Regions from separate parts of the Enterobacter dykesii genome, predicted to be linked through region 2. Evidence: predicted binding sites of a transcription regulator. Region 2 holds the regulator's gene; each other region holds the start of a gene.
What was found. Region 2 encodes CRP, which controls carbon source genes, mostly activating them, when cyclic AMP is high. Its sites were predicted from a motif close to ATGTGANNNNNNTCACAT; they were not measured.
Positions count from the first base shown of each region.

Region 1: a site for CRP is predicted at 644-661, ahead of ydfZ (putative selenium delivery protein YdfZ). Genes of this name have one in related genera too.
Region 3: a site for CRP is predicted at 1,014-1,031, ahead of epd (erythrose-4-phosphate dehydrogenase). Genes of this name have one in related genera too.

Region 1 is NZ_CP126604.1:2,052,542-2,054,812, reverse strand. Features, by position in the region: gene F0320_RS09955 (GntR family transcriptional regulator) at 1-6, shown strand, start outside; gene F0320_RS09950 (universal stress protein) at 40-471, opposite strand; gene ydfZ (putative selenium delivery protein YdfZ) at 760-963, shown strand; gene F0320_RS09940 (mannitol dehydrogenase family protein) at 1,007-2,271, opposite strand, start outside.
Region 2 is NZ_CP126604.1:4,143,513-4,145,783, forward strand. Features, by position in the region: gene F0320_RS19865 (phosphoribulokinase) at 1-239, shown strand, start outside; gene F0320_RS19870 (OsmC family protein) at 306-710, opposite strand; gene crp (cAMP-activated global transcriptional regulator CRP) at 1,022-1,654, shown strand; gene F0320_RS19880 (YccS/YhfK family putative transporter) at 1,712-2,271, shown strand, end outside.
Region 3 is NZ_CP126604.1:3,752,273-3,754,543, forward strand. Features, by position in the region: gene epd (erythrose-4-phosphate dehydrogenase) at 1-819, opposite strand, end outside; gene tkt (transketolase) at 1,160-2,271, opposite strand, start outside.

The sequences.
Region 1 (2,271 bases), 2.1 Mb from region 2:
GAGTAATATTCGCCGCCCCTTTCGGGTGCGGCGGCGTGATTAGCGAACGACTAACACCGGGATCGTGGCGTAGCGCAGAATAGATTCCGCATTTGAACCCAGCAGATGGGTGGAGATGCTTGGATTTTTCGACCCGATGACAATCGCATCATATTTCCCCTCCTTGCTTAGCTTGATAATTTCATCGCGGACGTTGCCAAAACGCACCATGCTGTGAATATTCTCAGGGGCGATATCGAACAGTCTTTTTAACTCGTTCATTTTCTTCCCGGATTCCGCAGTCATATACTCTTCAAACTTTTTAATATCGGCGTTGAAACCGCGCAGCAGAGACCGGCTGCTGGCAGGCAGAATATTGACCAGGGTGATCGACGCGCCCTCAGCTTTCGCAAGGCTTGCCGCGTGGCGAACCGCTTTGTCGCTCAAATCCATTTCAAACACGTCTACAGGCATCAAAATGTTCTTATACATAAGCCTGACTCCTTATTCCGATGAAAGGGTTATTTCCTGCACACAGGATGACATCGGGAATATAAACCAACCCTCAACGCTTCCCTGTCGAAACTATCAATTAATGAAAATAATGGTCCCCTTTGTAAATTACCGTCCTGAACCGTCAGCGCCCGACGAAATAAAGAAAAAAGTGTGAGTTTGATCAAAAACAAAAACATGAAGCGCGGACAGGCGTATTTATATGCCCCGTGAACGGCAAAACCCGAAATAGCGCCGTAACGAACAGGTTAGAGAGGAGAATATACCATGATGACATACGACCGTAACCGCAATGCAATCACCACCGGCAGCCGCGTCATGATTAGCGGCACGGGTAAAACTGGCGTGATTAAAGCGATCCACAGCGACGGGCTGGATGCCGCGCAGGTACGCCGCAGCAAAACGGTTGAAGTGGAAGGATGCGAAGGTAAGTTCGAGCCGATTGAGCTGATTCGCCTGGGGATGCACTAAGCTGTGCGCAGACATGCCGCCGCGCACGGCGGCATGTGCTGAATTACCGTTGAGACGCGTAATGCGCGACGGTCGCTTTCGCCCCCTGTTGCAGCAACGACCGGTACGCGGCCATCACCGCAGCCACAAAGCGCGGCTCCTGCGGTAACTCTTTACCAAATATGGCCTCAATGCCGAGCAGCGCGTTGACCCGGCTTTCCCCTTCCGCACTTCCGTTCACCGCCGCCTGAATCACCGCCAGCTGCGGATCGCTCACGTCGATGGCGTTACCCTTCTCATCCACGCCGCCGACATAGCGCATCCACCCTGCCACACCCAGCGCCAGCAGTGGGAAAGGTTTCTGGTGGACCAGGTGCCAGCGCACGGAGTCCAGCATACGCTGCGGGAGCTTCTGGCTGCCGTCCATCGCGATTTGCCATGTCCTGTGGCGCAGAGCCGGGTTGCCGTAGCGGGCAATCAGGAGATCGGCATACCGAGCTAAATCAACGCCCTTCACTTTCAGCGTGGGCGCCTGCTCGTTAAGCATCAGCGCGTGCGCGGCGAGGCGGTAGTTCTCATCTTCCATACAGTCGTTGATATGCTGGTATCCGGCCAGGTAGCCCAGGTACGCCAGGAACGAGTGGCTGCCGTTGAGCATGCGCAGCTTCATCTCTTCAAACGGGATCACGTCTGACACAAGCTCGGCTCCGGCTTTTTCCCACTCGGGACGTCCTGCCACAAAGTTGTCTTCGATCACCCACTGGCGGAACGGTTCACAGGCGACCGCCGCCGGGTCACGCACGCCGGTCAGCCGTTCAATTTTATCCAGCGTATCAGGCGTAACCGCCGGCACGATGCGGTCCACCATGGTTGACGGGAAGGTGACGTTGGCCTCGATCCAGTCCGCCAGCTCGCCGTCTACCGCCCGGGCGTACGCGCAGGCCACATTGCGCATCACGTGGCCGTTCTCCGGCATGTTGTCGCAGGACATCACGCTAAACGCCGGCAGACCCGCCGCTTTGCGACGCGCCAACGCTTCCACCACCACGCCTGGCGCGGATTTCGGCTGGTGCGGGTTTTGCAGGTCGGCGACGATAAAAGGGTGATCGAGCATCAGTTGGCCGGTCGCCGGTGAGTGGCAGTACCCTTTCTCGGTGATGGTCAGCGAGACAATCGCCACCTGCGGTTCGCACATCGCCGCCAGCACGCTCTCCAGCCCGTCCACCTGCGCATGCAGCGCTTTTTTGACCACACCAACCACGCGGGATGTCCATGCGTCGGCAGACATCTCCGCCACGGTGTAGAGGTTATCCTGCGCGTTCAGATCGG
Region 2 (2,271 bases):
TGGACACCTCAAACCCGTTTGCCGCTAAAAGCATCCCGTCGCTGGATGAGAGCTTTGTGGTGATCCATTTCCGCAATCTCGCAGGCATTGATTACCCGTGGCTGCTGGCAATGCTGCAGGGCTCGTTTATTTCGCACATGAATACGTTAGTCGTGCCGGGCGGAAAAATGGGGCTGGCGATGGAGCTCATCATGACGCCGCTGGTGGAGCGACTGATGGAAGGGAAACAGATCGCGTGAGCATGTTCCCTCTCCCTGTAGGAGAGGGTTAGGGTGAGGGCATCAACACGCACGATGCCCCATCAATCACGCCTCGATCACTTCATACGAATGCGTGATTTTTACCGCTTTCTCCAGCATTAACGCCACAGAGCAGTACTTCTCCGCAGACAGGTCCACCGCACGCGAGACCGCCGCGTCTTTCAGCTCTTTACCGGTGACCACAAAGTGCAGGTTAATATGGGTGAACAGGCGTGGCGCCTCTTCGCGACGTTCTGACGTGAGTTTAACCTCACAATCCGTCACGTCATGACGACCTTTTTGCAGAATCGACACTACGTCAATCGCGCTGCATCCGCCTGCCGCCATCAGCACCATTTCCATTGGGCTTGGCGCTTTATCGCCGGAGTTACCGTCCATCAAAATCTGGTGTCCTGACGCGGACTCGCCCAGGAACGTTAAACCTTCAACCCATTTCACGCGCGCTTGCATATTCATTAACTCCAACGTTGCATTTTTGGTGACAGATTACGCGTGCGTTACATTTCTCGCAATGGAAGGCGACCTGCATCATGCTGAAGCGAGACACCAGGAGACACGCGGCGAAAGCTATGCTAAAACACTCAGGATGCTACAGTAATACATTGACGTTACACATGTATGCAGAGGACATCAAACTTTACTGGCTGCGAAACGTTACGGTAGCCGACTTCCCAGGGTATGGGTAAGAATTCGATTGCAACCCCAGAGTCCGGATGCATCTGATGACTCTGGTGACAGCTTATAACAGAGGATAACAGCGCATGGTGCTTGGCAAACCGCAAACAGACCCGACTCTCGAATGGTTCTTGTCTCATTGCCACATTCATAAGTACCCATCGAAGAGCACGCTGATTCACCAGGGTGAAAAAGCGGAAACGTTGTATTACATCGTTAAAGGCTCGGTGGCAGTGCTGATCAAAGATGAAGAAGGGAAAGAGATGATCCTTTCTTATCTGAACCAGGGCGATTTCATCGGTGAACTGGGCCTGTTTGAAGAGGGCCAGGAACGTAGCGCCTGGGTTCGTGCAAAGACAGCATGTGAAGTGGCTGAAATTTCTTACAAGAAGTTCCGTCAGCTGATTCAGGTTAACCCTGACATCCTGATGCGTCTTTCTTCCCAGATGGCGCGCCGTCTGCAGGTGACGTCAGAGAAAGTGGGTAACCTCGCCTTCCTGGACGTTACCGGCCGTATCGCGCAAACCCTGCTGAACCTGGCGAAACAGCCAGACGCCATGACCCACCCGGACGGCATGCAAATAAAAATTACCCGTCAGGAAATTGGTCAGATCGTCGGTTGCTCCCGTGAAACAGTGGGCCGTATCCTGAAAATGCTGGAAGATCAAAACCTGATCTCCGCCCACGGTAAAACCATCGTGGTCTACGGAACGCGTTAATTCCGCTTAAACGGCGTGCCATCGCAAGGTGTCACGCCGTTTTTGTCTCTACTCCCCATGTGGCGCAGGCTGATCTATCACCCGGAAGTTAACTACGCACTGCGACAAACGCTGGTGTTGTGTCTTCCTGTGGCCATAGGCCTGATCCTCGGACATCTTCAGCAAGGTCTGCTGTTCTCCCTCGTGCCCGCCTGCTGCAATATTGCCGGTCTTGACACGCCGCATAAGCGCTTTTTCAAACGCCTGATTATCGGCGGCTGCCTGTTTGCCGGGTGTAGCCTCGCCGTGCAGCTTCTGCTTGCCCGGGATATCCCGCTGCCGCTGATCCTGACCGTGCTGGCGATGACCCTTGGCGTCACGGCGGAAATCAGTTCGCTGCATGCCCGCCTGCTTCCCGCTTCGCTGATTGCGGCCATTTTCACGCTGAGCCTCGCCGGGAACATGCCGGTGTGGGAGCCGCTGCTGATCTACGCCCTGGGGACATTATGGTACGGGCTGTTTAACTGGTTTTGGTTCTGGCTGTGGCGGGAGCAGCCGCTGCGTGAATCCCTGAGCCTGCTCTATGTGCAGCTTGCGGATTACTGCGAAGCCAAATACACCCTGCTCACCCAGCATAC
Region 3 (2,271 bases), 390 kb from region 2:
ATGAAATGCCCCCTGTGCCGCTTTTTGCAGCAAGAGGTTGACTTCACAGGCTTTTACCGGTTTTTTCACCGTCACGCTAAGGTCGATTGCGGTGACGTTAATCGTCGGGACGCGCACGGCAATCGCTTCAAACCGGTCATTAAACTGCGGAAAAATTCGGGTGATCCCTGCAGCCAGTTTCGTGTCCACCGGAATGATTGACTGGCTCGCCGCGCGAGTGCGTCGTAAATCCGGATGGTAGGCGTCGATAACCTGCTGATCGTGCATGGCGGAGTGAATCGTGGTCACGGTGCCGGATTCAATGCCATACGCATCGTCTAACAGTTTGATGACCGGAATAATGCAGTTGGTGGTACAGGAGGCGTTGGAAACAATGCGGTGTTCGGCCTGCAGCTCATGCTGGTTGACGCCAAACACGACGGTCGCGTCGAGGTCGTTACTGCCGGGATGAGAAAACAGGACTTTTTTCGCGCCTGCAGCAAGATGCGCTTCGCCATGTTCGCGGTTGCCGTACACGCCTGTACAGTCAAGCACCACATCCACGCCCAGTTCACGCCAGGGTAGCCCGGAGATGCTGTTCTCATGCAGTACACGAATAGCGTCATCACCAACAAAAAGCCGATCTCTTTCCTGGCGTACGTCCCAGGCAAAGCGTCCGTGGCTGGTGTCATATTTCAACAAATGCGCCATGCCCGTAGCATCCGCCAGTTCATTGATTGCCACCACGGTTATTTCCGCCCGACGTCCGGATTCATATAAAGCACGAACCACGTTACGTCCGATGCGACCGAAGCCATTAATCGCTACGCGTACGGTCATAGATCTCCTGCAAAGCAATCCCTGAGTTTGAGGTGGCTGAAAGAGTAATCCAGCTACGCCCGAAGGGGAATCCTTGCTGTCACAAACTGCGATTGATTGGTCAATTGTCGAACATTTAATCGACTGAAACGCTTCAGCAAGAATAAGCGAATCGGGGAATAAAAGGAATGTCTGTCCAGATGAATAAGCGAGCTATATGACTTGCGTCACATTTTAGGTGGAATAATGGCGGCAGGGGAAAAGCAAAACGGTAACCGAGAGGTTACCGTTTTTTAGTGTTTGCACCCTCTCCCGTGGGAGAGGGCTGGGGTGAGGGCATCAGCCCGCACCTTACAAACAATTACAGCAGTTCTTTCGCTTTCGCGACAACATTCTCAACGGTGAAGCCGAACTCTTCGAACAGCTGTTCTGCAGGAGCAGATTCACCGAAGGTGGTCATACCGACGATAGCGCCGTTCAGGCCCACGTATTTGAACCAGTAGTCAGCGATACCCGCTTCCACTGCCACGCGAGCGGAAACCGCTTTAGGCAGCACGGATTCACGGTATGCGGCATCCTGTTTGTCGAACGCATCGGTTGACGGCATGGAGACCACGCGCGCCTTCACGCCTTCGGCAGTCAGTTTTTCCCACGCTGCAACCGCCAGTTCAACTTCAGAACCGGTGGCGATAAAGATCAGCTCTGGCTGGCCCGCGCAATCTTTCAGCACGTAACCACCGCGAGCGATGTTCGCCAACTGCTCAGGCGTACGCTCCTGCTGTGCCAGGTTCTGACGGGAGAGGATCAGCGCGGTTGGACCGTCCTGACGCTCAACGCCGTATTTCCACGCCACTGCGGATTCCACCTGGTCACATGGACGCCATGTGCTCATGTTCGGCGTCACGCGCAGGGAAGCCACCTGCTCTACCGGCTGGTGAGTTGGACCATCTTCGCCCAGACCGATGGAGTCGTGGGTGTAGACCATCACCTGACGCTGTTTCATCAGCGCGGCCATACGCACGGCGTTACGTGCATATTCGACAAACATCAGGAAGGTAGAGGTGTACGGCAGGAAACCGCCGTGCAGGGAGATACCGTTGGCAATCGCGGTCATACCGAATTCACGTACACCGTAATGGATGTAGTTACCGGCATTATCTTCGTTGATTGGCTTAGAACCAGACCACAGGGTCAGGTTAGATGGCGCCAGGTCAGCGGAGCCGCCCAGGAATTCTGGAAGCCAAGGGCCGAACGCTTCAATCGCATTCTGAGACGCTTTACGGCTCGCGATTTTAGACGGGTTCGCCTGCAGCTTAGCGATGAACTCGTTCGCTTTCGCGTCGAAGTCAGACGGCATATCACCTTTCATACGACGGGTGAATTCAGCCGCTTCCTGCGGGAACGCTTTCGCATAGGCAGCGAACTTCTCGTTCCAGGCCGCTTCTTTCGCCTGGCCTACTTCTTTTGCATCCC